One region of the Paraglaciecola sp. 2405UD69-4 genome, then DNA from elsewhere that is predicted to be linked to it. Evidence: predicted binding sites of a transcription regulator. Region 1 holds the regulator's gene; each other region holds the start of a gene.
What was found. The regulator sigma-54, encoded in region 1, starts transcription at its own class of promoters, with help from an activator protein. The targets are predictions, from matches to a motif close to GTTGGCACGNNNNTNGNNT.
Positions count from the first base shown of each region.

Region 2: a site for sigma-54 is predicted at 8,917-8,935, ahead of ACMUMK_RS03635 (BON domain-containing protein). Genes of this name have one in related genera too.
Region 3: a site for sigma-54 is predicted at 2,715-2,733, ahead of fliE (flagellar hook-basal body complex protein FliE). Genes of this name have one in related genera too.

Region 1 covers NZ_JBLIXM010000003.1:152,503-163,400, reverse strand. The annotation lists gene murA (UDP-N-acetylglucosamine 1-carboxyvinyltransferase) at 22-1,284, opposite strand; gene ACMUMK_RS12930 (BolA family protein) at 1,373-1,630, opposite strand; gene ACMUMK_RS12925 (lipid asymmetry maintenance protein MlaB) at 1,659-1,976, opposite strand; gene mlaC (phospholipid-binding protein MlaC) at 1,981-2,622, opposite strand; gene mlaD (outer membrane lipid asymmetry maintenance protein MlaD) at 2,644-3,111, opposite strand; gene mlaE (lipid asymmetry maintenance ABC transporter permease subunit MlaE) at 3,123-3,902, opposite strand; gene ACMUMK_RS12905 (ATP-binding cassette domain-containing protein) at 3,899-4,699, opposite strand; gene ACMUMK_RS12900 (calcium/sodium antiporter) at 5,033-5,989, shown strand; gene ACMUMK_RS12895 (KpsF/GutQ family sugar-phosphate isomerase) at 5,998-6,963, shown strand; gene kdsC (3-deoxy-manno-octulosonate-8-phosphatase KdsC) at 6,966-7,517, shown strand; gene lptC (LPS export ABC transporter periplasmic protein LptC) at 7,514-8,080, shown strand; gene lptA (lipopolysaccharide transport periplasmic protein LptA) at 8,043-8,591, shown strand; gene lptB (LPS export ABC transporter ATP-binding protein) at 8,591-9,316, shown strand; gene ACMUMK_RS12870 (RNA polymerase factor sigma-54) at 9,372-10,874, shown strand.
Region 2 covers NZ_JBLIXM010000001.1:802,988-813,885, forward strand. The annotation lists gene ACMUMK_RS03585 (PepSY-associated TM helix domain-containing protein) at 1-673, shown strand, start outside; gene ACMUMK_RS03590 (TonB-dependent receptor) at 794-2,833, shown strand; gene ACMUMK_RS03595 (DUF1328 domain-containing protein) at 3,154-3,330, shown strand; gene ACMUMK_RS03600 (hypothetical protein) at 3,378-3,569, shown strand; gene ACMUMK_RS03605 (phospholipase A) at 3,722-4,651, shown strand; gene ACMUMK_RS03610 (diacylglycerol kinase family protein) at 4,710-6,332, shown strand; gene ACMUMK_RS03615 (mechanosensitive ion channel family protein) at 6,451-7,368, opposite strand; gene ACMUMK_RS03620 (DUF883 domain-containing protein) at 7,738-8,058, shown strand; gene ACMUMK_RS03625 (hypothetical protein) at 8,068-8,493, shown strand; gene ACMUMK_RS03630 (hypothetical protein) at 8,496-8,741, shown strand; gene ACMUMK_RS03635 (BON domain-containing protein) at 8,968-9,537, shown strand; gene ACMUMK_RS03640 (diguanylate cyclase) at 9,802-10,767, shown strand; gene ACMUMK_RS03645 (response regulator) at 10,793-10,898, opposite strand, start outside.
Region 3 covers NZ_JBLIXM010000002.1:911,282-922,179, forward strand. The annotation lists gene fliG (flagellar motor switch protein FliG) at 1-580, opposite strand, end outside; gene fliF (flagellar basal-body MS-ring/collar protein FliF) at 618-2,321, opposite strand; gene fliE (flagellar hook-basal body complex protein FliE) at 2,332-2,658, opposite strand; gene ACMUMK_RS10460 (sigma-54-dependent transcriptional regulator) at 2,908-4,254, opposite strand; gene ACMUMK_RS10465 (sensor histidine kinase) at 4,257-5,444, opposite strand; gene ACMUMK_RS10470 (sigma-54 dependent transcriptional regulator) at 5,608-7,035, opposite strand; gene ACMUMK_RS10475 (flagellin) at 7,228-8,031, opposite strand; gene ACMUMK_RS10480 (6-hydroxymethylpterin diphosphokinase MptE-like protein) at 8,204-10,898, shown strand, end outside.

The DNA.
Region 1 (10,898 bases):
ATTTGATGCCACTCAATAATATTAATCTTTTACCCTTCTAATATTTGCCCCTAAACCATTTAGCTTAGTTTCAATATGCTCGTAGCCGCGATCTAAATGATAGATTCTATCTACTGTAGTTTGTCCTGTTGCCACTAAACCTGCAATTACTAGACTTGCTGAGGCTCTTAGGTCTGTTGCCATAACCTGCGCACCTTTTAATGTGGAACGTCCATCACAAACCGCACTGTGTCCTTGAAGTGAAATATCTGCACCCATTCTTTGTAACTCGGGCACATGCATAAAGCGATTCTCAAAAATATTTTCGGTGACAACGCCAGTCCCTTCAGCCAAACAATTTAACGCAACGAATTGAGCTTGCATGTCAGTAGGAAACCCTGGGTGGGGCGCTGTTTTAATATCAACACTTTTCAGCTGACCACTGGTCATATCTAGTTCAATCCAGTCCTCTCCAGTAGTGACTTTAGCCCCTGCTTTTGAGAGCTTATCTAAAACGGCTTCGAGAGTTTTAGGTGCAGCGTTAAGGCAACGAACTTTGCCTTTGGTCACAGCGGCTGCAATCAAAAATGTTCCTGTCTCGATACGATCAGGTAAAACTCGATAATGACAACCAGTTAGAGTTTCTACACCTTGTATTACAATTTTATCACTACCAGCATGAGAAACCTTGGCTCCCATTGCATTTAGGCAGTCGGCTAAATCAACTATCTCTGGCTCTCTCGCGGCATTTTCTAATATGGTTTCACCCTGAGCTAAACATGCTGCCATCATAAGGTTCTCGGTCGCTCCAACGCTTACAACATCCATAAAGATATGTGCGCCTTGTAACTTCCCATCAACTGAAGCTCTTATGTAACCACCATCAACATCAATTTTTGCCCCCATTTGCTCTAACCCTTGCAAATGTAGATTGACCGGACGAGCACCAATTGCACAACCACCAGGAAGTGACACATTAGCCACACCAAATTTAGCAAGTAAAGGCCCTAAAACTAAGATCGATGCCCGCATGGTTTTTACTAACTCATAAGAAGCATCAAACTGATTAATACTACTAGGGTCTATTTCTACAGATTGCCCATCGCGCCTAGCAGCCTTTGCTCCTAACTCCTCTAAAAGCAATAAACTGGTATGTATATCCCTTAACTCTGGAACATTTTCAAATACACATGGTGTATCAGCTAAAATACTCGACATTAAAATTGGTAATGCGGCATTCTTTGCCCCAGAAATAATAACGTCGCCAGATAGAGGCGGGCATGCCTCGATTATTAATTTGTCCATTAAATTACTCTAATTGAAATATGCCAAAAAAGACAACTGCTAGAACTGAAGTGGCACACTAGGTCTTAATCTTACGGCTATAAAAGGATTATTGTGGGAGGTTAAACAACTTTTCTCGTTGCCACTGAGTTTCAGTAAAGGTTTTAATTGAAACTGCATGCATACTGCCGTCAGCAATTTTTTCAGCTAATGGTGCATAAACAAACTGTTGTCTTTTAACTCGACTCATATCTGCAAAAGTATCACTGACAGCAATTACCTGATAATGAGAGCCGTCACCTTTTACATGAACCTCTGCTAGATTTAAAGACTCTTTCAATAAGGTTTCAATTTGTTGGTTATCCATGGTCGCTCCTGTAGCGCGAAAAATGCGGCTATTGTACAGATAAAAACTGATCTACGTCGCTTATTTTCGCGAGATTTATTAAAGTTGCCGGGACATTTTTTAACTGAAAGCGGATATTCTTTTGTTTACTATGTTTGAGTAAATTAACTAACCAAGCTAGACCTGCAGTATCAACATCTTGTATTTCAGACAAATCAACAATTGCGAGTGCCTTACCAGTTGCATCTTGTTTAGCACTCAGATCATTAATAGCGTTTCTCCAGCCCGAGGTGACTGTATTTCGGTTCAAGTCACCTTGCAATACAAAGTGCCCACTTGATGGCTCTGAGACTGAAAAACTCTTCACTCAATTATCCCTTTGTTGCAGCTTCTAAATTAATCGGCTTATTGATGGTTTGCTTCATCATATCCATTACAGCGTCTAAACCATCAGTACGTAACATTGATTCAAATTCACTTTGCTTACTAGATAGTAAACTAATGCCCTCTGCCACCATATCGTAAGCTTTCCACTCGTCTGTGTTTTTATTCTTACGTAGTTTAAATGCTAAATTAATATCTGGCCTACCCGGCTCTTTAACTATAGCTCTAACAGTAACTGTGGATTCATCAGTTACTTCCCTAACTGGTTGAAACTCCACCTCTTGGCCATTGTAATAAGCCATAGCTAAAGCATAAGTAGTTATCAAGTAAGAGCGAAAAACACTGATATATTCAGGAAATTGCTCCTTGGGCACTTTTTTATAATATTTTCCTAACACTTTTAAGGCTGAGAATTTGTAATCTATATAGGGTAATAATTCCTCTTCCATCACGTTGCGTAATAGCTCTGGATTTTTTTGAATTTGGTCATGCTCTTTTTTGATTCTATCAAACGTAATGGTAGCTACTTCTTGAAGCATGGTATACGGGTTATCACTTTCTGCTTGAGCAGTCATTGAACCGATAGCTAACAACCCAGCTACCAATCCTTTAAAGAATCGATTTATCACGTTATATCTCCACTCATTACTTTAGTTATCATTATTACTAAACAAGAACTGACCTATTAGGTCTTCTAGTACTAATGCTGATTTGGTGTCCTCTATGTAGTCACCATTTGCCAAGTTTTCAATACCATCGATTGCAAATCCGGGCTGGAACCCCACATACTGTTCGCCCAATAAACCTGAAGTCAAAATTGACACAGAGCTTGTTTCTGGAAATCCATTGAATTCTGACGAAATACTCATTTCGACAACTGGCGTAAAATCACTAGTACTTAAGGTTATACTATCCACTCGACCTATTGTTACACCACCAACCTTTACCGCAGACCTTACTTTTAAACCACCAATGTTGTCGAACTTCGCGTAAAGGGTATACGTATCAGTAGTGCTAGACATACTATCATTAGCCACCTTTAACGCTAACATCAGCCCAGCAGCTATGGTCAACACCACAAATATACCGACCAATAACTCTGATTTTCTGGATTTCATTCCTAATTCCTCTACTCAATACCGAACATTAATGCTGTTAAAATAAAATCTAAGGCCAACACCGTTAGAGATGAATATACCACTGTTTCGGTGGTTGCCTTACTTATGCCTTCTGAAGTGGGTATAGAATCATACCCTTTAAATGTCGCAATCCATGTAATCACAAAAGCAAAAACCAAACTTTTAATTACACCATTTAACACATCTTTATCCCATTCCACTGTAGCTTGCATGATGGACCAGTAGCTTCCAGCATCAACTCCTAGCCAATCCACTCCAACTAAATGTCCGCCTAAAATACCTACAGCACTAAATAACAGAGCTAACATTGGCATTGAGATAATCCCAGCCCACATTCTAGGAGAGATAACACGACGCAAAGGGTCAACCGCCATCATTTCTAAACTGCTCAATTGCTCGGTGGCTTTCATTAGTCCTATTTCAGCAGTAAGAGCAGAACCCGCTCTACCCGCAAACAGCAAAGCTGTGACCACAGGCCCCAACTCCCTTAGCAAAGATAAAGCAACCATAGGGCCTAAACTGCCTTCTGCTCCATACCCAACTAAAATTGTATAGCCTTGCAATGCCATTACCATGCCAATAAACAGACCAGACACCACGATAATAAGTAGTGATTGCACACCAACCACATGGATTTGCTTAATCAGCAATGGGAACATTTTAAGCGGTTGTGGCTTAGCGATTATCGCCCCAAATAACATAATAGTGGCTCTACCAAACAGGCTAAAGCGCTCGATAGTCGCCGCGCCAATAGATGCTAACCAATTCATACTTTACCACCTAAAAAGCCGACTTCGATTGAGCTGGCAGGATAATGAAAAGGAACAGGACCATCGGCTTGACCTTGCAAAAACTGCTGAACTAACGGCGAGTCACTATTTTTAATTTCCTCAGGAGTACCACTGCCTATCACTTTTTTCTCAGCTAAGATGTAGATATAGTCTGCAATTGTTAACACTTCTGTGACGTCATGGGTTACTACCACGCTTGTTAATTGAAGCGCATCATTTAGCGCTTTAATGAGTTTAACTAATACCCCCATAGATATAGGGTCTTGGCCTGCAAAAGGTTCATCATACATTATCAATTCAGGATCTAAAGCAATCGCCCTAGCCAAAGCCGCTCTTCGAGCCATACCACCTGATAACTCAGCAGGCATCAAGTGCGCAGCGCCACGCAGTCCAACGGCCTGAAGCTTTAACATCACCACAGTATTTATTAATTCTTCAGATAAATTAGTGTGCTCTCTTAGAGGAAAAGCAATATTTTCAAAAACAGACATATCTGTAAAAAGAGCACCACTTTGAAACAACATGCTCATTTCGCGGCGAACTTCGAACAGTCGGCCTCTACCCATATTGGGAATAGACTCTCCTTTGAACCTTATATCGCCTTTATCGGGAGTAAGCTGGCCTCCCATCAAACGTAGCATAGTGGTTTTACCAATTCCGCTGGGACCCATTATCGCGGTGGTTTTTCCCTTTTTTATGCGCATAGAAATATTGTCGTATATGATCCGACCGCTACGGCTAAAGGTTAGGTTATCTATTTCAATCAAATTTTCCATTGATATGGCAATGTTCCAATTTTAAGTAGGTGTTTAAATGTTTTTACTAGACTGTGGTATATTGTATTAGGTTTCTCAATCGAATAACAAAGAGAAAAAGTAACAAGGTATATTCAATTTCATCAGCAAGGTAACAAAACACCTTCAAATACACCTTTTGCACCTAACCCCAAGTTTAAGGTTGGAACATTCTGTTCGTTACATTACTAGACCTCCCCCTTAAAAGAAAAGTTGCAAAATATTTATGTTTAACTCCATATGCAAAGCAATCTCTTTTTGCGACAATTGAAGATTATAGTGTTTGAACTGTTTTACTAATAGAAGTGAGCTTTTGTGATTTTTGAAGCGGGATATTTTTTAGTTTGGTTGATTGTATTAAGTTGGTCAGCCGATAGGTTTGTTTACGGCGCTTCAGCTTTAGCAAAAAACATTGGCGTTTCGCCCATGATAATCGGCTTAACTATTGTAGCAATGGGCTCCTCTGCTCCAGAAATTATGGTTGCCGCAACAGCATCATTTAACGGAGTGACAGACACAGCCGTTGGTAATGCGCTCGGTTCTAATATAACAAATATAGCCTTAGTACTTGGGTTTACTGCATTGTTAAAGCCTTTATCGATTGCCTCTAGCACCCTGAAAAAAGAAATGCCTATTTTACTGCTTGTATCTATATTGGCTGTGTATTTCTTATCTGACGTCATACTTACCCGCTTTGAAGGCATTATCCTTATTGTGTTGTTCTTCATCACTATCGGTGGGTTAACCTGGATGTCCTTGAATATGGACAAAGGCGATCCTCTGGAGCCAGAAACAGAAAACGAAATCCCTTCCGATGTTAGCACCGGCAAAGCTATTTTTTGGGTAATAGTTGGAATGATAGTGTTACCTCTGAGCGCCCATTATATGGTTGGCTCTGCAGAAATAATTGCTCGATACTTTGGTTTAAGTGAATTAGTTATAGGTTTAACCATTATTGCTATAGGCACTAGCCTACCTGAATTAGCAGCTTGTATCGCTGGTGTTCTCAAAAATGAAGACGACTTAGCTTTAGGGAATATAATTGGATCTAATATTTTCAATATTTTAGCCGTTCTTGCTATGCCAGGCCTAATAAACCCAGGAGAAATTGACATCAATGCAGCAAGTAGAGATGGCTTTGTTATGCTTGGGCTCACCTTATTGTTAATTATATTTAGCTTTAATTTTAGAGGCTCGAGGCGCATTAACCGAGTAGAAGGTTTATGTTTCTTGGCCTGCTTTGCTGGCTATCAATTTTTGTTATTTAGTTAGATATCCCTATGACAAAATTTAAACAATCTGCACTTCAAGTGTTAGAAATAGAAAAACAAGCGATTGAACAGTTAACTCAGTATATTGATGACGACTTTACCAAAGCCTGTGAACTCATCATGGCATGTAAAGGTAAGGTGGTGGTGTCTGGTATGGGTAAATCAGGGCACATAGGCCATAAAATATCTGCCACCCTTGCAAGTACCGGTACGCCAGCCTTTTTTATGCATCCAGCGGAAGCCAATCACGGTGACCTTGGAATGCTCACAGAACAAGACATACTGCTCACAATCTCCAACTCAGGAGAAACCGCAGAGCTATTGGCATTAGTACCAGTTGTAAAGCGCCTAGGTGTTACTATTATTGCAATGACATCTAATGTTAATAGTGCTTTAGGGAAATATGCTGACGTTAAACTTTGCGTAAAAGTTGAAAAAGAAGCCTGTTCTCTTGGGCTAGCTCCAACATCCAGCACCACCGCCACATTAGTCATGGGCGACGCCCTTGCAGTAGCCCTATTAGATGCGAGAGGTTTTACATCTGAGGACTTCGCTATGTCTCATCCTGGCGGCTCTTTGGGTAAACGACTATTGTTAAAGCTTGACGATATCATGGTAAAACATGAAGCTTTGCCTTTGGTTTCACCAGATCAAACCTTAAGCACAGCCCTGGTAGAAATATCTAAAAAAGCCCTTGGTATGACGGGTGTTGTAGATGCATCTGGAAAGCTACTGGGCATTTTCACTGATGGTGACCTAAGGCGAGTATTAGACAATAAAATAGACGTACATAAGGTTGCCATTAAAGACATTATGACAAAAAACAGCATCACTGCCTCTTCGGAAATGTTGGCTGCAGAAGTATTGAAATTAATGCAAAAACACAAGATTAATTCATTATTTGTCACAAACAAAGAAGGCATACCTGTGGGCGCAATAAATATGCAACTACTACTTCAAGCTGGAATAATTTAACCATGACAATCGAAACACCCTACGGAAAAGTAGAAAAACAACTATTTGAAAAGCTCTCAGAAATTAAATTATTAGCCTGTGATGTAGATGGAGTATTTTCAGATGGTCGTATATACATGGGCCAAAACGGCGAAGAATTAAAAGCTTTCCATACCCGAGATGGCTACGGGGTCAAAGCTCTCTTGAACATAGGAATTCATGTGGTTGTGATTACTGGCCGCAAATCTAAAATGGTTGAAACCAGAATGACAGCCTTAGGTGTAAAACATATATTGCAAGGCTGTGAAGATAAACAACCTGCACTTGAAGCCTTACAATTAGAGTTAGGCATAAAAGCCGAACAAACCGCTGCCATTGGTGACGATATGCCAGATATGGGGATGTTCAATGCAGCAAGCCTAAATATCTGTGTCAATGACGGTCACCCATTAGTGGCAAGCACTGCAGATTATGTTACACAAACGAAAGGTGGATTTGGCGCTGTTCGAGAAGTGTGTGATTTAATCCTGCTAACTAAAGGGCAACTTACCAATATTCATGGCGCTAGCGTATGAGCCGCCTAACGATTTGTATATTGGTTTTGTTTAGCCTTGCCTTAGGACTGAGTTTACCTGCTTGGCTAGAACAGGAAAAAATAGAAAACTTACCCGAAACTGAAGAAGCTTGGATACCAAACTATCAAGCCAATAAAATGAAGAGCACTTTGTACGACAAGTTTGGGCAGATTAACCATCAGGTATATGCTGAAAAAATGGAGAATTATGACTTACTAGGCTTCACACTTTTCAAGGAACCAAGTTATTTGTTATATGCTCAAACGTTACATTCTTGGCAAGTAGACGCAAAAGAAGGGACGCTATACGAAGATCAAAGGTTACAATTTGAAACAGACGTAAAAGTGACGAGCTTAAGTGAAGAAGGCTATGTACAAACTATTCGCACTAACTTTATCGAAGTAAACTTAACAGATAAGACCATGTATTCTGATCAGGCTGTAGAGATTATTGGCCCGAACTATGTCATTAATAGCAATGGTTTTACCGCAAACTTAGAAACCCAAAAATACGAGTTACTTAACCATGTCAAAACCGTATATCAACCTACTGCGTCACGCTAGCTTACTGGCTGCGTTGCTATTTTCAGCGCAGAGTGTAGCCGGCAAAGATGACTTTAATCAAAAGATTGAATTGTCTTCTTTATATCAGCAAGCAGACGGGATCGCTAAAAAAGCATTCCATGAAGGGAATGTTGTGATAAAACAAGGCTCGTTAGAGCTTAAAGCTGATGAATTAGAGATTGATGCAAGTGCTGGAGACGGCAAAGAAATATTCATTGCCACGGGCAATCCAGCAGAGTACTCCCAACAACAAGAAGACGGCAGTATTGTCACCGCAAAAGCGAACAGAATTGAATATAAGCGTGAGTCACGTGCACTGTCTTTGTCAGGTGGAGCGCAGATTGAACAAAATGCAAGTAGCGTGAAAGGTGAATCTATTGTGTTTAATATGGAACTTGAACAAATTATTGCTCAAGGTGACGAACAAGGCAGCGTGCCAGTCATTACAACTTTTCAGCCCGTCTCCAAAGAAAAGTCAAACGCAAAAAAACAACAGGATAAACAACCTTAATGGCCTTATTAAAAGCTAGCCATTTAGCAAAATCATACAAGTCTCGACAAGTAGTACGGGACGTTAGCCTAGAGGTTTCAACCGGGCAAATAGTTGGTTTACTTGGGCCAAATGGTGCGGGAAAAACTACCACTTTTTATATGATTGTAGGTTTAGTACCTTTAGATAAAGGTGACATTTATATTGATCAACAAGAATTAACCTTACAGCCCATGCATGTGCGTGCTAGGCAAGGTATAGGTTATCTTCCACAGGAAGCATCAATATTTAGAAAGCTCACTGTATACCAAAACCTAATGGCAATATTGCAGACTAGAAAAGAATTGTCTAAAGAACAAAGGGAACAACAAGCAGACGCGCTACTAGATGAATTCAATATCAATCATATTCGTAATAGTCTAGGAATGAGCTTATCAGGTGGCGAAAGACGCCGAGTAGAAATAGCAAGAGCACTAGCAGCAGATCCTGATTTTATACTTTTAGATGAACCTTTTGCAGGGGTTGATCCTATATCAGTTAACGATATTAAAGTCATAATTCAACATTTACGAGACCGTGGTTTAGGTGTTTTAATAACAGACCACAATGTACGGGAAACCTTGGATGTATGCGAAAAAGCTTACATTGTTAGTCACGGTGAATTAATTGCGTCGGGTACGGCGGAAGATGTTTTAAGTGATCAACGTGTAAGAGATGTATACCTAGGTGAACAATTCAGGCTATAGTTAGCACATACGTTAACTCGGCTGATAAACACATTACATTAAATATAAGAAGTGAATGAAACCCTCTTTACAGTTAAAATTTAGCCAACAGCTCACAATGACACCTCAGTTGCAGCAAGCTATCAAGCTGTTGCAGTTGTCTACTTTGGATTTGCAAACTGAAATTCAAGAAGCCCTTGATTCAAATCCATTACTTGAAGTTGAAGAGCAACACGACAATGCCAGTGGCGATAAAGCACTTGAAACCAACCACTCTGCTGACTCAGCAGAGAAATTAAGCGAGCAACAAGAAGTCAACGTTGACAGCGTAGAAGCTGGCGATGCTCTGCAAAATAATGATATCCCTGAAGATTTACCTTTAGACAGCACTTGGGACGAATACCTAAGTGCATCATCTGCCCCAGCTCCAACATCATCCTCATCGAGTTCAGGCTCAGCCAGTGATGATGAACCTGTGTTTCAAGGGGAAACCACAGACAATATTCAAGACCACCTGCTGTGGCAAATGCGCCTCACTCACTTCAGTGAAACAGATGTCGCCATAGCAATGGCCATCATTGACTCTATTGACGAAGCTGGTTATTTAACGATAAGTACAGAAGAAGTGCTAGCCAGCATGGACGATGAAGAAATAGAGTTGGATGAAGTTGAAGTCGTGTTAAAGCGTATTCAGATGTTTGATCCAATTGGCTCAGGTGCGAGAAGCGCACAAGAGTGTTTACTTATTCAACTAAACCAATTTTCTCCTGATACACCTTGGTTAGAAGAAGCCAAGATGTTGATCACCGACTATTGTGATCTCATTGGTAGTAAAGATTATCGAACCTTAATGCGCAAAACCCGCATGAAAGAAGACGAATTACGTGAAGCAATGCGCTTACTACAAACTCTCAACCCAAGACCAGGAACAGCCATAGTTACTGGTGAATCTGAATACGTAATTCCAGATGTATCGGTTGCCAAAAAGAACGGCCGATGGACAGTAGAGCTCAACCCAGACAGCTTACCAAAACTTAATGTAAATCAGCAATATGCGGCCATGAGCAAGAGTGTAAAAAGCTCAACTGACAGTCAGTTTATTCGCTCGCATCTCCAAGAAGCTAAATGGTTTATAAAAAGTGTTGAAAGTCGTAACGACACCCTACTTAAAGTCTCTAATTGCATAGTTCAGCAGCAAATGGGGTTTTTCGAGCATGGTCCAGAAATGATGAAACCTATGGTGTTAAATGATGTTGCCGAAATGGTCGACATGCATGAATCCACCATTTCACGAGTTACTACTCAAAAGTATATGCACACACCACGTGGTATCTTTGAGCTTAAATATTTCTTCTCAAGCCACGTTGCCACAGAAACAGGTGGCGAATGTTCTTCTACGGCTATACGCGCTTTAATTAAGAAGCTAGTCGCAGCAGAAATGCCCAGTAAACCACTAAGTGATAGTAAAATTGCTCAATTGTTGGCCGACCAAGGCATAATGGTCGCGCGGCGGACAATAGCAAAATATCGGGAGTCCTTAATGATACCCCCGTCAAATCAACGTAAGAGCCTACTATAGGCGCATTAAAGAAGGAAAAGGCGA
Region 2 (10,898 bases), on a different contig from region 1:
CGGTGCTTATTTATGGTTACCCAGAAACATGAGGTGGTCAGCTTTAAAGTCCAACTTTTTATTTAAAAAGCACAGTACTAATCGCCATGCAAAATACTATAACTGGCATCATGTTTTTGGATTTTGGGCATTAATTCCACTTTTTGTAGTGGTAAGTACAGCCACGCTATTTCACTTTGATTGGGTAAATAAGGCCTTGTACGGTATCTATGGCGAAGAGCCTGCTAAACGCCCGCAAAGAGCAGTGCTCTCATCACTGCCAGCTGGAAACCTTAGTTACGATGCTTTGTTTGAATTAGCAAAACAACATGCAGCTAAAAATACTTTAAAAGAATGGCATTCCATGTGGTTGGAGTTTGGCCGAGTAGAAGGGCAGTTACGTTTTTATATTGATCCTGGGATAGGAAATAACCCTAAAAATGCCTATGCGTTATTTTTAGATGTAGATAGCGGGAAGGTCGCCAGCGTTCAAAAGTATTCTGATTGGACACCCGGTGGCCGCGCGTGGACAGTTGGACGCTACCTACATACAGGGGAGCACTTTGGTTTACTGGGGCAAACCATAGCTGGGCTTGTGTCTCTTGCCGCTTGCTTTTTAGTGTACACAGGTTTCTTTTTATCATGGAGGCGCTTAGTTACTGAGCCCTACAAAAAGCGCATGTCGTCTAAGTGATTTTACTTTTATCCATAAGTAAGCAGGCATATGTAACAAATGTAAAAGTAATACTTTTCTCTCTTAAACTTAATGATAATGGTTTTTATTTATATTAAATCATTTGGGAAGGAGTATCTTTTGAGAAAACTAACACTACTTGGTGTGGCATGTTCATTAAGCAGCGCATTGTCCTATGCCGACACTCAGGTAAAAGACGAAACAAACGCTATTGAAAAAATTTCTGTAGTAGGAGCGGCTACGAATTTCAGTATCACAGCCGAAGAGATTGAACAATTTCAAGCTAATGACCTAGCCGATATCTTTAGAGAGTCCCCATCAATCAGTGTAGGCGGCTCAGTTGGCGTAGCGCAAAAAATATTTGTTCGAGGCTTAGAAGATGCTTATTTGAATGTCACAGTGGACGGTGCACAGCAAACATCAACCTTATTCCATCATATTGGTCGGGTCACCCTTGATCCTGACTTGTTAAAACAAATTGACGTACAAGCGGGTGCCGGTGAAGCCACTAGCGGTCCGGGTGCAATTGGCGGTTCCATACGTTTTAAAACTAAAAATGCGCAAGACCTACTACAAGGTGATGAGAGCTTTGGTGGAAGCGTTAAAGCGAATTATTTCTCAAATGATGGAACACGATATAGCGGTAGCCTATACGGAAAACTGAGTGATTCATGGGGCGTTCTTGGTTACTACAGCACGATTGACCGTGACAACATGGAAGATGGTAATGGTGATGAAATTTACGGCACAGCAGCAGACCAAGACTTAATGTTTGTCAAAGTTAGCGGCGATATAGCGGACAACCAATTTTTATCTTTAAGTTATGAAAAACGTGATGAAGAGGGTGAGTTCTCAGCAAGGCCTAATTGGGTGGTCTTAGAAGGAGCAGCGCTTTATCCAAGTGTTGCTGATCGTGAAACCATTGTTGGTAATTATCTATTAGATCACAGTGACATGGTGTACTTAGAGGCCACAGCATATCAAACAAGTTCATCATTTAGAGGTGGTCGATTTGATTGGTTAGCTGAAATTGATAGTACAGGCTTTGATATTCGCAATACCAGTGTTACACCTAACCACTCGTTTACTTATGGTATCGACTACCGCAGTGACAAGGCACAAAGTGGCCCTGCTGCAGGGAGTGTGGAAAATGAAGAAGAAGGAAGTGCGTTGGGGATTTATGCTCAAGCTCACAGTAATTTATCTCCTGAATTACTTCTGAGTTATGGTGTGCGCTTTGATGATTATGATTTTCAGCAAAGGATCCTCCTTGAAGAATATTACGGCACCCCTGTAACGGATTCTCCAGCGGCGTTAAGTGACAGCGAGTTTAGTTTTAATCTTGGCTTATCTTACGAATTGACAGACCACTGGTCACTTGCTCTTGGCTATGCTGAGGCGGCGCGGGGTAAAGAAATAGGAGATGGTTTTACCTTAGACGAATACCTCTATGACGGTGAAGACATTCCAGTGGTTGCAGACGATGTGGTACCAGAGACAGTAGAAAACCTTGAGGCATCCATTGAATACAAGCATACCAATTTGAATGCGCGATTCAGCCTATACCAATCTACTATCTATGATGTTTTGTTTAGTGGATATGAAGGTAATTCAGTTTATAACAATATTGGTGATTTAGAGTCTACAGGTATCGAATTTGACCTTGCCTATACTTGGGAAAATGTTGATTTGTTCTTTGGTTTCTCCAGTGCTGATACTGAATTGGCACCCCGTGAAGGGATCTACAATGTGGATTATCCAAGTATTGATATCAATGGCTATGAGTTTGTTGGTTTAGGAAACAGTCGCGGCAATACCTGGATACTTGGGCTAGACTATGAAGTCAATGATAATGCAAGTGTTGGCATTAATATTACTAAGGTAGATGAGATTAATATCGACACTATGCATCAGGCTGTTGATTTGGGCTGGACTGATGCCTTGTATAGACTCAACAAACCATCTTATACCACTGTTGATATTTATGGTGAGTGGAATATCACAGAGAGTTTTGCTGTAAACCTAGCTGTGACTAACCTATTTGATAAGCTTTATTTAGACCATTCAAGTGTGGGAGATTACAGTGAGGTATTTGCTTCTGTCATTGGCCCATATGAAGCAGGCAGAGACATTCGTTTGTCTGTGAGTTATGAGTTTTAAGCCTAGCTGTTTCAATAAGGCGTAAATGTTTAAAAAAAGTGGGCTGTATGAGGCCCACTTTTCGTATCTCCCCTAAGAAATGTGTGGCTTTTTGTGTTTGAGCCTACCACCTATTAGCTGTGTACAGATTTTCACGAAATTATTTCTCACCTCTAGTGTAAGTTTTACATTTAACTTACCTAATTAAATTCTAATAGTTGGCGCTATTTTATTTTTTATTCAATTAAAACAACGACTTATTTTGATTTTTGGAGTTGGAACAGATGTCGCATATAGATAACTGAACCACACATTCTTCACATATTTAAAAGGGAGTCATTATGTTAGGTTGGGCGCTAACTTTTTTTATTATTGCAATTATCGCCGCAGTATTCGGTTTTGGTGGCATTGCAGGAGCGGCGACAGGTATCGCCAAAATATTATTCTTTATCTTTGTTGTACTTTTGGTGTTGTCATTGATTTTTAATGCATTACGTGGACGTAAACCAAAAATTTAGTTTAGAGAAAAACACAGATTTATTATTTTAATTTAACGGAGAAAATCATGAAAAATTTAAAAACTATTACTACAACATTATTAGCATTAACAGCTGTATTTGCTTTGTCATCATGTGATGGAGAGGCAGAAGATGCTGGTGAAAAAATTGATAACGCAGTAACGGATGCAGGTAACGCTGTTGAAGATACATGTGAAGAGCTAAAAGAAGGCGTAAAAGCTGAAGACACTGATTGTTAATCAAGGTTATTCGTAAATAAAAAGGGCGTTACGCCCTTTTTTTATGGGTAATGGTTAATAGTCATTTGGGTCTGAAAATTCAGTGTGACGCTCTCTTTTACACATAAAGTGCTCCAACAAAACATACATGGTTAAAGAGTGGATTAAAAAGCATGAATAAAAATATACTTAAATTTTATAGTCTTATCATTGGCGGTTTTGTGTCTATTCAGACATATGCGCAAGATGTTAATTCTCAAATGATTGAAACGGAAAAAGAAGTAATAGCAAATACCGAATCTATACTCGATGTAAAAAGCGATTCGGTGAAAGAGGCGATTGCTAACCCCTTTTCCATATCCCAGCATAGGCGTAATTATTTTCTACCTTTTACCTATGCCACCAACCCAAATGCTGTAACTGTCGATGGATTAGATAGCTCAAATGTTGATAACTTTGAAGCTAAGTATCAGGTGAGTATGAAGCTGCCTTTATATATAGAGAAGGGCACCACATCTGGTCTGTATATGGGATTTACATTAAAGTCCTTTTGGCAGGTTTATAACTCAGAAGTATCCAAACCATTTAGAGAAACAAATTATGAACCAGAGGTGTATTACTCTTGGCAGAATGAGTTATCCATCCTTGGGTTTAAGTTTAATAATATTCAAGCCGGTATTAATCACCAATCTAATGGCCAGACAAACGTGTTATCTCGAAGCTGGAACCGACTTTTTGCTTCAGCCTTATTCAGTGATGACACATCTTTTTATTACATTAAAACTTGGTACCGAATTCCTGAAGATGAAAAAGAAACGCCTACTAGTGCCACAGGCGATGACAACCCAGATATCACACGCTACCTAGGCAATATTGAATTAGGCTTTGGAACAACTTGGGGAAAGACCAACATTTCAGCTTTGGTCAGAAACAACCTAAGAACCAGCAATAACAAAGGTAGTATTGAGTTAAACCTAACTTACCCTTTAACAACAAATTACGATTTGTTGTTTCAATATTTCAATGGTTATGGAGACTCACTAATTGATTACAATCGTCATCAACAAAGGGTCGGTCTGGGTGTGCAGCTCAAGTTTTTATAGCTCAGTTGGGCATTCCTAAATTTAGTCTATCTACTATTTTCGGATCTCTGAGGGACTTATGAATATCACTTATTATTATGCAATCTTGACTGTATTCGCCGCCATTGCAACCTGGCTTGCCCCCAATGTTTTCACAAAGTTGGGGTTTCTATGGCTCTTTATCTCTTTACTTGGCGTGACAGTAGCCTACATATTGGAACGGCCAAGTGTTTTTAAAAAGAATCATGACGGTTCTATTCCTTTGTTGATCCGCTGGTTATTTATCCCCTTTCTTATTGGTGTTCAGTTCTACAATACCTGGGCTAGAAAACGAGATTCTGTTCCACCCATACAAAAAATCGAAGAAAATTTATATTTAGCTTGTAGGTTATTTCCATCAGATGTGAATGAGCTAAGTGGTTATGGCGTGTCATGTGTTTTGGATGTCACTGCCGAATTTAGTGGTATTGGGTGGGTACTGTCAGATAACGAGTGGCAGTACTTAAACATTCCTGTGCTTGACCATCAAAGCCCCACCGATGCACAACTATTACACGCTATTAATTGGATTGATATTCAAAGGGCAAGAGATAAAGGCGTAGTGATACATTGCGCATTAGGGCGGGGGCGTTCAGTGCTAGTTATGGCAGCCTACTTGTTGAGTAAGCATCCTGACTGGAGTGTAGAGCAAGCTTTAAATAAAATTCAAGGGGTCAGAAAAACTGCCAATTTAAACAAAAAACAGCTTAGAAAGTTGCAACAGATTCATGATAAAGGTGGGCTTATTAACAAAGAAAAGCTTGCCATCATTGCCAATCCTGCTTCTGGCTCGGGCAAATGGTTACTTCATAAACAAGAGATCCTACAGAGGCTTTCAGTTAAGTTCGATGTACAGGTATTTGAAACAAGCCTACAAGACACTGCAATAGCGCTAACGCAACAAGCACTGAGTGAAAACTATCAAACCATAGTGGCCTGCGGTGGTGATGGAACCATAAACGAAGTGGCATCAGTTTTGGTACATACAGATGTCACTCTCGGGATGATCCCAATGGGCACCACCAATGCCCTTTGTCATGTCCTATTTGGTGTAACTAGTAAAATATTACCTATTTCGCGATGTTGCGACCTAATAATTAAGGGTGATCTGCATACAATTGACACCTTAGAGTGTAATCAAGAGCTAGTATTACTCATGGTTGGATTAGGGCTTGGTCAAAAGATGATTGAGTCTGCAAGTAGAAAAGTCAAGAATGAGTCAGGTCAGCTGGCTTATATTCAAGGCTTGTGGCAGGCCATACAACTAGATGAGGGCCTTGAACTAACCCTCACGGTGGATGACAAACCTAGCATGCCTATTCATACCACTAGCTTAGTGATTGCCAATGCTGCTCCTTTTAGTTCTATTTTGGCGCAAGGTGGAGGGGAGCCAGACTTAACAGACGGTAAGATGGATTTGACTTGGTTACCTTCTAAAGGTGAGCCCGCAGAGCAGCTTTTTAATTTTGGTGGGCTAGCAATAAATGCTATTGCTGGAACGCAGCTAAGCCAACAGTGTTTCTTTTGCCAAGGCAAAAAGGTTTCAATTACAGCAAATCGTACCATTGATTATGTAATTGACGGAGAAACGCGCAGTGCCTCTGCCCTTGATATTATTGTAAAACCTAGTTCTCTTAAGGTTGTGACTGACGTAAACGTTTAAAGTTAACTAAGCCGTTAGCTTCTTCTTAATATGAAAAAGCCAGCCCTTACATGAGTGAGGGCTGGCTTTTTTGCATTCCCACCCAGCTGAAGCTGAGTAGGATCAAAACAATCAAGGTTTAGCTATCATTAGCGGTAACAGAGTGCTTGGAACTTAACATGGTATCTAACTTCTCACCTCCTTTAGCCCCGAAGTCTAATGTTCTGATTGGGAAAGGGATCAGAATATCGGCATCTTCTAGTGTTTGCTTGGCCTTTATTACCGCTTCATGTCTGGCTTGCATAAAGCCAGTTTCTCCTGGGTAGTCTATCCAGAACCAAAGCAATAAATTAACACTGCTATCACCAAAGCCTTCTGCAAAAACAGCTGTTTCTTCCTTACGGATCACAAAGTCAAATGTGTTAATAGCATTGACTAGGAGTTCGGTGGCCCGTTTAGGATCATCGCCATATGAAATACCAATTGGAATTTCAATTCTTCGAACACCTGTACTTGAATAGTTGGTAAGAATATTTCTAAAGAGTATTTTATTTGGGATGATTTCTAACTGACCAAAGAATGTTTCAACTAAAGTGTTACGTAAGTTGATGGTCTTAACTGTGCCGAATACACCATCAGACTCCACTACGTCGCCAAGTTGAAATGGTTTACGAATCCCCATTGCAATACCGGCTATTAGGTTCTCTGTCATGTCTTGAAAGGCAAAGCCTATGGCTAAGCCAACTATACCAGCACCAGCTAATAGTGAAGTGACTGTACCTTTTAACCCTAAGAAGTCTAAGGCAATAAAGACACCGGATACAAGGATCAGCATTTTAAATATTGCAGCAAGCAGGTCTGCTATTTGCCGGGACTCTAAGGCTCTGTGTAGCCCTTGTTTTAATACTCTCCCTGCTATCCTCGCAATAATTGAAAATACAATAGTGATAACTATTGCAACCACTATGTTCGGAAGGTGTTTTATACCTGATTCTAGCCAAACCATTAACTTTTCGTTAATTAGGCTCCAAAATGATTCTATGTTTATTATTTCCATACTAAGCTCCAGTTATTAGATAAAGCTTTATAAACAATAATCATTCCTTGTTTTAACTTGTTGTATTTAAAGAATAAAATATAAATTAAAGATTTAAAAAGTCATGGTCTATGTAACATTTACACAGTGTTAGCGGCATACTTTCATTGTGATGATAACTGCACATTGTCACTGCTTAGCTGTGTAAGCAAATACTTCATTGAGGAGGGAATAATTTACACGGATGTAAAAGTATTGGACCGGTAAAATTCGAGTTTTCTTTTTAAGTATATGTAAAGTATAGCTTTTATTTAATGGTATGTGAGTTGCTTTAGTTAGGTCACTACCGAGGAATGTACTTCGGTTAGTTAACAAAACTAGGAGAACAAAATGGCGACTACAGCAAATTCTGGATCTCAAACGACGAAAGCGAAAGCAAGTAAAACTGCTACTACACCTATTGCTGAGAAGGTAACAGAAACACTACATGAATCTGTTGACACTTTGGCTGATCATGGCGCATCACTAGAGCAGAAACTTAGAGAATCTGCCAGCGATACAGCTGCCAATGTAAGTGAAAAGCAAGCCCAAGCTAAAGAGTATTGGGATGGCTCAGCAGTAGGTAAATACACTAAAGAAAATCCTTTAGCCACCGCGGGTATCGCGTTCGCTGCAGGTGTGTTGCTAACATCTTTACTTAAACGTAAGTAGGCTCACAACATGACCGCCCAAGGCTCTGAAGCCGCATCAGCGAGAGTAAAGGAGCAGCACAGTGATGCTGCTCCTCAAGATATACTTTCCTCATGGGAAAAAGTCTTTAAAGGTTATTTGGTGAAAGCTAGATTGGCAAAAGACTTAGTAGCCGCTGATCTGAGTCTTTCAGTAGAAGCTGTCATAGTCAGTGCATTATGTTTGATGACTTTGGTGGGGATTGGCTTATTGGTTTGGATAACTGTGCTTTTGGCTATAGGTTATGGGCTGGTGGCACTGGGCGCTCATTGGGTTTTTATACCGGTGACCATCATAGCTTGTAATGGTGTGTTGCTTGTTTGTGTTTATTCAATTTTCTCAAAGGCAAAAAGCTCTATCAATCTTAATGCCACTTTAAGGGTGTTGTTTGATAAAAAGCAAAGCCATAAGGAATGAGTATGTTAAACGTATTATCAAAACAGAAACGTCAGCTTGAACAAGCACAGAGTGATTATCTTGTCGCTAGTCAGTATGTAAATCGTAAGTTGAATATTGCTAAGGGCCAGACTAAGGCATTTGCTGGGTCTCCCAAAGGGCTAATATCTGCTTTTTCTGCAGGAGCAATGCTAGGCGCATCACCTTCACAGGCTAAATCTATTTCTACTTGGGCCCGATTATTTCCATTACTTTCTGAACTGTTGTAACTACCCGCTGATTTCTCACTTCCATTAGTTTACCGTTTCGATGGGGCTTAATTTGAGCCTAGCATTTGATAAACCTCACAGTGAAATGTTTACACTCTGTGTGTAAATGGGTACACATCTTAACCTGCTTTTTAGTTACTTGAAAATAATTTCCTTTAAAAACATGTGGTTACTATGTGGCATATAACTAGCATAAGCCTAAGTGAACTTGTAATAGGAGGTCATTATGAAACGTAAAATACTTACAATCATTTTTGCGACTGCTATTAGTACAACCTCATTTGGTATTCAGGCTAAAAACACATGGAAGGGTGAAGCTAAAGATGCATGGATTGATGGTAGAGCCGAGTCTGCTTTACTTTTTAATAGCAATCTAAATTCTTTCAATATCAACACAGATGTTAATCAAGGTGTTGTCATTCTTACCGGTAAAGTAAATAGCAGTGTAGAGAAGGCCTTAGCAGAGGAGTTAGTGGCTGCAATTGATGGTGTGTATGTCGTAGATAATAACTTAACCATAGGTTCTGATGAGCAAACTAGCACTAACGATAATCGAGTTTTGAATAGTTTGCAGGATTCTAAGTTAGAAGCCGGTGTTAAAGCTCGTTTGCTATTTGAGCCTGAGGTTAGTGGTTTGGATATTGAAGTAGAAGTTGAAAATGCTGTTGTAACCTTAAGTGGTGTCAGTCAAACAGGGTCCGAGCGAGATCTCGCTGTAGCGATAGCAGAGAACACTGAAGGCGTATCTGAAGTCATCAGTTTGATAAAAGTAGATGAGCTGGTGGTTAAGAACTGAACATAGCTGTTATTCAACCCGCCCATTTAATGTGCGTTTTTTTTCTTTAAAGCAGGAACCTTTCAATATGCAAAAACTCTCAAGAGTAATATCAAATTTATTTGATCCTAAAGCTGAAACAGAAAGTAGAACGTTAGATTGTATTTTAGTCAGCCACTTTAATTGGTTTGCAAGTTATGAAGCCAACGGGTTGTTAAAATGCAGATATTGCCTCGCCAATTATGGATTACCAAGCTAAGGGCTAATTTTTAGGAATTCTTTATTATGTTTGCAACGAGTAACAAAATTTTACAGGCTGAAGAGTCAGCTTATCTAGGTCGCGTATATAGAGACTTAGACCAAACCTTGTTGTTAGTGGGCTCGGGAAGAGCTCTTGAATGTCTATCATTGTCTTTTGCTAAGAGCTTTAATGTTGTTAGTGCTTCACATACTGAGGACGTACTTCAGGTAAGCAGTAATGAAGATGTGGATATGATCATTCTATATGCTGCAGACGATAAAGATATTTGGGTAGAGACTCTCAGGCAAATTCGCTCTAACTCAATGCTGAACTTTATCCCTGTGATAGTGTTAACCGAAACCAATTCTGTTAATTCGCAGCTGATTGCATTAGAACTCGGGGCGTTAGATTGCATGGTCAAGCCCGTGAATACGTTTTTGCTTAACGCCAAAATAGCCAACTACATGAAGTTAATAAAAAGTATCAAGGAACTGGAGTTGGTTTCGTGCACTGATGGCTTAACTGGGTTAGCAAATAAAATGCAGCTCAATACCAGGCTTAAAAGCGAATGGTATAGAATGAAACGAAATAACTTGCCATTGTCAGCTTTGATGGTAGACGTTGACCATTTTAAGCATTTTAACGACACATTTGGACACATAGAAGGAGATGAGTGCTTAAAGAAAGTGGCCAATGTGATTAAACAGGTAGCTGCCCGAGATTCAGATTTTGGTGCAAGATTTGGTGGTGAAGAATTTGCCATACTATTACCTAATACCGATCATGAAGGCGCAGTAAAAGTAGCAAAAGCGGTTTTGCAAAAGTTACAAGGTCTACACATACCTCATGAGTATGAAGGTAACCCATATTTGAGTGTGAGCATCGGTATTAGCAGTTGTGAGCCCCATTCTATTGAAGATATAAACCTAGATCCTATTTGGTTGTTAGAAGAAGCAGACAGCAACCTTTATAAAGCCAAACACAATGGTCGAAATTGCTATTGGGGCTAAAGTATTGGGGTTAAGTTACCGGGACTTAAGTAACTAAGGTTGCGAGTTTCTGTTTATTTAACGGCTTGAGCAAAGCTCTGTTAATGCCTTCATGCTTAAGCTGCTCTTCGCTTAGGTCTTCACCGCTAATA
Region 3 (10,898 bases), on a different contig from region 1:
GTTTCTCCATGATCTCATTCAATTCTTGTAATGCTGCCGGTTGTACCTCTTCTAAGTTTGCGACTCTCATCATTAGATCAAGGCGGACTTTCTCAGGGAATTGACTCAGAATTTCAGCTGATTGCTCAGCATCTAAGTAAGACATAACAATAGTTTGGATCTGCGGATGCTCATTTCGAATAATACTGGCAACCTGTTTTGAGTCCATCCATTTTAACGAGTCTAAGCCTTTCGCCCCAGAGCCCATCAATATTTGATCAATTAAGTTAGCAGCTTTATCTTCACCTAATGCAGACGTTAAAGCTCGCTTAACAAAGTCAGTACTTTGGAATCCAATGGTGCTGTAATTTTGGATTTCTTCGATAAAATTTTTGTGAACAGCAGTAATTTTAGGTTGGGTCATGTCTTCAATTGAAGCCATAGCTTGCCCTAGTTTTTGTACTTCTTTAGGTTCAAGGTGTTTAAGAATTTGTGCTGCATCTTCTTCTGATAAGCTAAGTAGTAAGATAGCGGCTTTGTCAACGCCTTCTAACTTTCCAACGTCGTAGCCTACTTCACCGGTTTCTTGTTCTTCATCCACAATCTAGCCCTCAATATCCCGCTTACTGAACCACACCTTAATCATCTAACATCATCCAATTTTTAACAACCTGAGACGACAACTCTGGCTCATTTGCCACTAATGCTCTAACAGCTTTTAGTACATCTTCATCTTTGTGTAAATCAGGTAGCATGAAAGTACCGTCTGCCGCAAAACCAACTTGAGATTCATCAAACTCTTCAGCTAATAGGCTAATATTTTCATCCCCTAAATCTAAGCCCTCATCTGCATCCAAGTCATTACTCTTGATCTCTTCTGGGTGAATCAGTTTACTCACCATAGGTCTCACCACAAATAGAATTAACAGTGCGATGATAAAGATGCCCCCACCTAGTTTAATCATAGGTAGGAATACAGGGTCTTCCCAGAATGGAACATCAACGGCTTCAAAGTCTCCCTCCCTTGTAAAGGGAATACTTACCACTTCTAAAGAATCTCCTCGGGTTACATCAAATCCAATACCGCCTTGCAGTAAACGACGTATATCTAATAACTCTGCCTGCTGCCTAGGCGCGGTTGTTTCGGTACCATCTGCTGCGATAGTTGAAACATAGTCTAAGGCCACAGAAACACTTAAACGGCGAATAACCCCAACTTGCTGCTTAGTATGGCTGACTGTGGTGTCTAATTCGTAATTGCGAGTTTCTTCTTTATGGTTTCTACCAGGTGTAGTTTGTTGACTTGAGTTAAAGTTGGCACGTTCTGGAATATTTGCATCCAACGGAGGTTGGTTAGTCAGGGCACCAGGAATGCCTGCTATCACGCCACCTACACTGTTATCTTCAACTGTCATTTCGCTTCTGATAGCAGGTAAATCAGGATTATAACTGCGCTGCGTATGCTCTACAGACGTAAAGTCCATAGTGACATCGGCCTGTGCTGTATAGTTGCCAATCCCTAATACTGGAATAAGAATAGAGTCAATTTTCTCTAGGTACTCACTTTCACGCTTTTTTTCTAACTCATATTCTTTTCGAGAACGAGCCGCTTCGGCATCTTGAGAGCCTGAGTTTAACAAGCGACCATTACTGTTACTCACTGTGACTCTTTCTGGCTCTAAACCTTGAACGGAAGAAGCTACGATATCAATTATCGAATTGACCTCGCCCGTAGAAATCATTGATCCACGTTTACTAGTGACTACTACAGTGGCGCTGGCTTTTTTCTCTCGCCTTGCAAACACATTTTCTTTGGGTAGGGCTAACAAGACTTTTGCTCTGGCAATGGAGTTTATTTCTTCAATTGTACTGGCGATTTGTCTTTCTCTGGCATGTTTTAAGCGCTCTTTCTCAACACGCTGGCTCACCCCAAACCCCATATCTTGCATAATAATATCAGTACCAGCAGACTCCCCTTGGGAAATACCTTGTCTAGTCATACCAATTTTTATACTTTGATATTGCTCAGCACTAACATAAATAACATTGCCTTCTAAACGGTAATCTATCTGAGCTTGATCAAGATAATCTAGTGTTTCTATTAACTCCTGAGTCTCCATCTTTGCTAAAGGACGATAATCTGGCTCTCGCGCCCAAAGAAAAATAAGCACCGCTATAGCAACACAAATCACTAAGGCTACAATCAAAGTGATTTGGCGCACCATGTCGGCATTGCCAACAGAGTCCATAAAACCTGATTTTTGTTCTGCACTTGAGTCGTTAGGATACAAATCTGTATTCATATCGCTCATTGCTAATTCTGTACCCGCAGCTTCAGCCAAAACCTAACTCCTAAACTGGCATGTTCATTATTTGTTTGTAGGCATCAAGTACTTTATTTCTTACTTGAATCGTAGCCTCAAACGCGATACCGGCTTTTTCTTTAGCGATCATTACGTCAGCTAAACTAAGGCTCTTATCGCCCATCTCGAAAGCCATAGCTTTATCTTTTGAATCAAGTTGCATTTCATTTACGGTACCAACAGCTTGGCTCAATAGCTCTGCAAAATTTTGAGAAGATGGATTAGTCGTCAGTGAGTTAGGATCACCAAGCCCTATTTTTGTCTGCTCGGCCATGCCTTGCAGTTCTTGATAGAGTGACTGTGCTTTTATATCCATGACTAACTCCCAATGCTGGTGATGTACTTTATTTTGAAACACTATATCTTTGTAATTAGCAAGCTGAGTGCCAAAGTACCAAGTCTATCCAAAAAAATATTTCATATAAATTACAATAACTTACGAATTTAAGAAGTGTATATTCGGGTGTCATATTCTTGACAATTAGCACAAAGACGTAGGTATAAAAAAGCCACCAATCATGGTGGCTAATATTTAAGCTGGCTAAACCTTAAACAACAAAAAATATTAAGCTGGTAAGTCAATTCCAACTTCGCGCATTTTTGCTAACTTGTAGCGTAATGTTCGTGGGCTTATTCCTAAACGTTCCGCCACATCTTTACGGCGACCTTTACAGCTTTGTAATGTATCTAAAATAATTTGATGTTCTTGCTGTCTTAACTCAGATCCTAATTTACTGCTGTCTTCCTCAATGACTTCAGTCTCAAACGTTCGGGTCCCTGTCGATAAGTCTTGTTCTATCATAAGATCGATTGCATCAATCTGAGTGCCATCAGACAAAATCAACGCCCGTTGAATGACATTTTCTAACTCACGCACGTTACCTGGCCAACTATGCTGCAATAGCTTGCTGCGACCAGCCGCAGTTAGTTTTGGTATTGCGTTACCTAATTTTTGACAATGCCGTTCGATTAAATGCTCAGCTAAAGGCACTATATCTCCAGCTCGTTTATCAAGCGGTAACCAAGTCAGAGGAAACACATTAAGGCGATAATACAAATCTTCTCTAAATTCACCTGCGTCAACAGTTTGCTTTAAGTTGCGGTTACTTGTAGCAATAACCCTTACATCAAGGGCAATAGTTTTACGGCTTCCTAGTCTTTCCACTTCTTTTTCTTGCAGCACCCTTAACAACTTGGCCTGTAGACTAAGGTCCATCTCGCTAATTTCGTCAAGTAAGATGGTGCCTCCCTGAGCTTGTTCAAATTTACCGGGGCAAGCTTGTAATGCTCCAGTGAAAGCACCTTTTTCGTAACCAAATAATGTGGCTTCAAGCATGTTTTCTGGAATAGCAGCACAATTAATCGCCACAAACGTCTTTTTACTGCGATTTGACTGATCATGAATATATCTTGCCAATACCTCTTTACCAGAACCACTGGGGCCGAGCACCATGACGGTGGCTTCTGATGTAGCTACTTTTTTAGCAAGCGTCAAAAGTTGTAAACTACTAGGATCATCAACAACAGGGGTTCGTGACTCAACCTTATGGGCTGGAGCATAACACCCCACTAAATTAAGCAGAACTTCTGGCGCAAAGGGCTTAGACAAATAGTCTGTGGCTCCATCGCGCATAGCCTGTACTGCATCATTAATCGTTGCGTAAGCTGTCATTAAGAGAATAGGAAGATTAGGATGCTTATTTTTGATATTTTTAAGCAAAGACAAGCCACTCATACCCGACATTTGGATATCACTAACCACTAAATCTACTGACTGTTCTGATAAAATTATTAACGCTCGCTCTCCGCTATCAGCCTCAACCACTTGGTAACCACCAAGCAACAAGGTATCAACTAGCGCTTCACGTAAGCCAGCATCATCTTCAACGATTAGTATTTTAGCTTGACTCATATTTATCTCCCCGCCGCATCGGCATATTGTAGTTGCGACTGATTGTATTGCGCAGATTTAGCCACATTATCGGCCTTATTGTTTGCTTCAAGTACTGGTAATGCCATAGTAAAACACGCACCTCCTGTGGCTAAATTACTAACAGCAATTTGCCCTTGATGAGATTGAGCGACACTTTTAACCACTGCTAAGCCCAACCCTGTACCATTACTTTTTGTGGTAAAAAAGGGTTCAAATATTCGAGTGACATTTTCTTTTTGAATACCAGGACCATTGTCCATTACACATAGCTTTACAGTATTTGGTTTCTCGGTGCACAATTTGGCGGATAGACTAATTTCAGCATTCGCTGGAATAACAGACAGAGCATTGTGAACAAGGTTTTGCAAGGCACCAAGTAACGCAGTTTGATTCCCTAAAATATGAATATCCTGCTGCGGCTCTTGAACCAAAAACGTGGCTTGGTGTTTTTGCAACATAGCATCAACCCCCTGCTGCAAATCGGCCAACAAGCTTTTAATTGAAACACGACTGACAACTTGAGCATCGCCACTTTTTGCAAAAAGTAACATATCATTTACTTGGCTTTCTAAATCTCTGAGCCTAGATTGCAGCTTGTCACTGAATTTGTCGCGAGCATTTTTCGTTAAGGTGTTATTTGATAAATTAGCCGCATATAGCATAGCAGCAGACAAAGGAGTACGAATTTGATGGGCTAAAGACGCTATCATTTTTCCCAATGAGGATAATTTTTGTAAATGTCCTATACGCTGTTGTAACTGTCTAGTTTCAGTCAAATCTGTCAGCACAATAAGCTGACCAGGCTCTTTTCCTAGAGGCGTAATAGATAATTTTACTTTGCGACCATCAAATAATGAAACCTCATGGCCATCATCCGCTTGAGGCTTAAATGAACGAAGTATAATGGCCCGCCATGATTGACCTTCTAAGGGCTCACCTAGTAAAGTTTTAGCTAGTTGGTTGGACTGTTTTACTACCCCTTTGCCATCAACTACAACTACACCAGCAGGCATGACCTGTAACAAATGCTCTAGGCGATTAGCTTGTAACCGCAATGCCTCTACCTCTAAAGAATCTTCAGAAGCAATGTGAGAAGTATTGGAAACAATATCAGTCCTCACTAAAGTGTCTTTAAATATATTATTTGGCAAGCTGTTGGTAGACCCCATAAATTCCTCACGTCAAAACTTAGACAGAATGATTACAGGTATTACAAAGCACATGTCATGCCAAAAGAAATTACCTTTTAAAACATAATGTTACGAGAATAAAATGAGATATAGCCTGTCAAAGAAATGGCGGCCAAGTGGACAAATAGGCCAATGAAGAGGGTTATGCTTTGTTAATATTATATTTGCGCATTTTTTCTACCAAGGTGGTACGACGCATTCCTAAGGTCTCGGCTGCACGGGCAACCACCCAATCTTGTTGCTCTAAGGCTTGTGAAATTAAGCTCACTTCAAGATCAGAAATATACTCTTTTAAGTTTAAGCCATCTGCAGGTAACTCTTTAGAAGATGAATCATCAATAGTACCAGATTCTTCATCTTCAGCACTTTCTCTAAATAACGCATTAATGGCTTCACGCTCAAGTAACTCATCTGGGTACTCAGGCTCATAAGGGTCAATATCTAAATGTTTATATTTAAAGGGAAGGTCCGCTAAATCAATGAGCTGCTCTGGATAAAGTATCATCAAACGCTCAACCAAGTTAGAAAGCTCACGGACGTTTCCAGGCCACTTATGTTCCATCAATGAGCGTATTGCATTTTCTGTAAATTTAATCTGTGCGTTATCTTCTTGTAATCGACACACCAGCTCTTGTAACAATAAAGGAATATCTTCTTTACGCTCTCGCAATGCAGGACTATCAATCGGAAATACATTAAGGCGATAGTATAGATCTTCTCTGAAGGTACCATCGGTGATCATAGACTCTAAGTTTCTATGGGTAGCAGCAATCACTCGCACATCGCACTTAATAGGTTTAGTACCTCCAACCCTTTCGTAGGTCCGCTCTTGCAAAACCCTTAAAAGCTTGACCTGCATTTGCAATGGCATGTCGCCTATCTCATCTAAAAAGAGCGTACCGCCCTCTGCCATTTCAAATCGTCCTTTACGCGTTCCAATAGCCCCAGTAAAAGCACCTTTTTCATGACCAAACAGCTCACTCTCAAGAAGCTCACCAGGTATAGCACCACAATTAACAGGTATAAAAATACCCTCTTTGCGATTTGACAAATAGTGGACGTTTCGAGCAATAACTTCTTTTCCGGTTCCTGACTCACCTAAAATTAACACATTTGCTTCTTTAGGTGCCACTTGCTCAATCAGATGCCTGACATTTTGGATTTGATCACTTTTCCCCACCAAGCTACGAAACAGCTTTGGTTTATGGTTTGCTAAGGGATTAGTAGCCGGTTGACGACGGCGGTATTCTTGACACCTATGTAACATTTGCGTCAATGCAGGATAGGTAATAGGCTCGTTTATAACACCAACAATATTCGAAGTTGGTTTAAAATCTTCATATTGCCCTAATATAATAAAAGGAACACTCGGAAATTTTTCAGCAACATCACTTACTAATTCGGGACTCGTACCGTCGACAAGAACGGACTCGATACCTTGATTAATCTTTAATGTTTCTACGGCCGAAGAAAATAAAATACTAGAGCAGCATTCACCAAGAAAGGTAAGAATAGTAGTAAGATTATTAGCTTGCTCTTCATCAGAACAAATAATCAAAATATTGCTCATGCATCCTCAGTTTTGCGTTTTTTCGATTTTACCATATGAGATGATTCTAACCATTCGAGAGGGGATAGCAACTGAATTTCAAGCAATTTTAACAAAATGCTTTTTTATTGAGCAATCACTAGCTTGTTGAAACAAACCCCAAAAAAAAGAGTAGCTTAGCTACTCTTATGAAAAACCTACTAGGTAAGCAAACTATCCATTCAACAAGGATAACGCCTGCCCTTGTTGTTGGTTTGCTATTTCTTGAACAGCTAAACTGGTTTGCCCCAAAATACTTGCCACTGCATTTTCAGATGTGGCTTGGGCATAATCAGTATCCTGAATACGGCTTCTTGCAGCAGCTAAATTCACATTAGTTTGAGTAAGGTTTCGCGCGGCACTTTCAAATTGACTTTGAGTAGCACCTAAGTCTGTTCTAGCACTACCAACAAACTCAATTGCAGCATCAGCTGCAGCTAGGGCATCCTCTACACCATCTGCGGTACTCAAGTCTACATTCAAAATATTATCTAAACCCGCTACAACGTCTTTCGTAGCCACACCTATTTTCTGGTCAGCATTTGCGCCAACTTGAAAGTCAATGGAACCATCACCGGACAATAGTGACTTTCCTGCAAATTCTGTTTGCTCTATTGTTTGAGAAATGTTTTCTTGCAGTTGACTCACTTCTGATTGAATTGCTTGACGGTCTGCATCACTTAACAGACCATTACCAGCCTGCACTGATAATTCGCGTATACGGTTCACATCATCATTTATTCCCGACAAGCCGCCTTCTGCAACTTGGGTCAAAGACACACCGTCATAAGCATTAGTTACTGCTTGACGGCCGCCTTCTACTTCTGAAGTCAAACGATCAATTATCTGTTGAGCGGCAGCACCATCTGCGGCACTGTTAACCCTTTTCCCTGATGACAACTTCTCAAGTATGGACTCTTGCTTATTTTGTACTTGTTGTAATAACGACGTATTTGATTCTGAATTAAAATTAATCATGACGTTTCCCCAAATAATATTTCTAAAATACTAGCAGAGAGATGCACAAAAAGTAATCTGAAATATAAATCCCCATTAATACCTTTGCATAATATTTCATTGCGGAAGATAACAAATCAATGAAATAATAAAATTATATGCTTAGTTTCAATAAATAGAGTTCACACAATACATGCTTAAAAATATCCGTTTACATATCGAAAAAGATGAACAAAAGCAGGCATTATTAGAAGATAAACTCGCTAAGCACGTATTAAAAACCCAAAAAGAAAACATTAACGCCTTTCAAAGAAATATTCCGTCGTTATTGAATTATATAGAGTCTACAGACTTAGCTAACTTTTCATTGTTCATTAACAAATATGGTGAACATAATATTGTTGATTACGGCCAGGGGCGATCTATTTATGGGTTTCACCCCGAAGAAGAAATACTTGCTCAATTAAAACAAAAGCAAAAACACTCCCCAGAAGTAAATCTTAACAATGATAAACAAATCTGCAGTAATGAATTAGAAGAAGAAAACCTTGCAGACATCCAAACATTGCAAAGCTTTCAACTACAGCAACAACTGCAGATACTGCCCCAAAAAATTGAATGTTTAGTTGTTTTAGGGTGCGGGTTGGGCTTGCACTTAGAGCCTTTACTCGAGCAGCATGATATTAAAAACTTAGTGATTTATGAGCCAGAATTACAGTTCTTTAAGTGCTCAGTAATGGACGTTTCATGGGCACGTATATTTTCTTTGATACAACAAAAAGACACATCTATATTTTTACAACTTGGCAAAGATGGACGAGATTTAATAGCAGATATTAGAGAGCTGAAAGACCACTGTGGGGTATCTAGTTTTCACCTGTATAAACATTACAACCACCAAGTATTTGACTCAATTGAACAAGATATATTGACTCGAAGCTGGTCAGATATACAAGAAAGTGGTTTTTCAATTCAAACAAAAGATAGCTATTTAGACTATGTGCCTAATTGGACACCCAAAGTAGACTTAGAGACCCATAAAACAATAAATGCAAACAATAATAAACTCTCTAATAACCTAGCTGCATTCAAAAAATACTTCCCAGATATCTATGAAGAATTTAAAGATTATAAGCCACAAAAATGGCTTCCAATTGAATCCCCTAACGGTGAAATAAATTTACTACATATTAAAGAGTTGCATACTTGGTATGGAACTAGCCCAAAACAAGAATGTATTTTAAATTTTGAAAACTTTGACGAGCAGCCCAATAAAGATGGCTTAGTATTAGGGTATAAAGGAACTAAACTCGCTCATTATGTCCATTATCAATTCGTGAAAGAAACCGAAGAGCTATTGCAAAAAGCAGAAGAAGAAATAGGAGCCCTTCCTGATACTGTTCAGTCTCTAATAATGTTTGGTATCGGTACTGGTTATCAATTAGAGAAGCTTCTCGAGGAACATACCGTTGAGAAGCTTTTTGTATGCGAGCCCAACCCTGACTTTTTTTGCGGTTCACTTTTTGCGATAGATTGGCATGCTATTTTTGAAACGGTAGAGAAGTCTGGGGCTCGGATTTATCTTAATATTGGTGATGACGGTACTAACTTATTTAGAGATTTATTAAATCAATTTTATGCTATTGGTCCTTATATATTAAACAGTACATACTTTTATCAAAGCTACCACAACGCCTCTTTGAACAAAGCTATTTCACAACTTAGAGAGCAGTTACAAGTTGTTATATCTATGGGGGAATACTTCGACCACGCATATTACGGAATAGCTCATACAGCAGAAGGAATGAAACGTAAAATTCCAGCGTTAGTTGCTAACCCAAGTGAAAAACTAAGTTACGATGATAAAGAAGTACCTATATTCATTGTAGGAAACGGTCCTTCTCTAGACTCTTCTATCGACGCTATAAAAGAATGGCAAGGACAAGCCATAGTTATTAGCTGTGGTACGGCGTTACAAGCACTTCATCGACATGGAATCACACCAAATTTTCATGCAGAAATTGAGCAAAATCGCTGTACCTTTGATTGGGCAGCATTAATCGGTGATTTAGAGTACTTGAAACACATTACTCTGATTTCATGTAACGGCATTCACCCGGATACTTGTGATTTATACAAGGATGTGATGGTCGCCTTCAAAGAGGGTGAATCTTCAACGGTATCAGCATTAAACGTATTGGGACGTGAAAACTATCAAGTGTTGCAAAATGCTTTTCCAACAGTAAGTAACTTTGTATGTGATTTATTCAGCACTATGGGATTCACAAACATTTACTTAATCGGTGTCGATTTAGGCTTCATCAATGTTAAGCATCACCATTCAAAATCATCCGGTTATTATCAAGAGGATGGTGAAGAGACATATGACTACTCCGAAAAAAACAATACCTCTATTGTGGTACCAGGGAATTTTCGCCCTACAGTAAACACAAAACATGAGTTCAAGGTATCTAGGCAGGTAATAGAACAGGTTACGGCTAAAAAGCCGAAAGGCCAATCTTTCTATAACTGTAGTGATGGAGCAAAAATTCTAGGTACATTACCATTGAGGCCTGATGATCTTTTAATAGTTGCGACAAATGAACAAAAGAAACAGCTATTAAATAAACTGAGTACAGAAGTGTTTTCGTCAAACGGCTTCGATAACTATGAACAACGCTTTAACGAACATTTTTCAAAAGAACTATTAATAAAAGAAATTGGCGAATTTGAACAACTATTAGAAAAAGATATAACGAGTGTTGATGATGTGCAGTTCATTATTACTAAACAAAAAGAAATGCTATTTTCATCTTACAAAACGGGTAAGTCGTTATTGTTTTATTATTTATACGGCACAGTGAATTATGCCAATGCGGTTGCTGAAA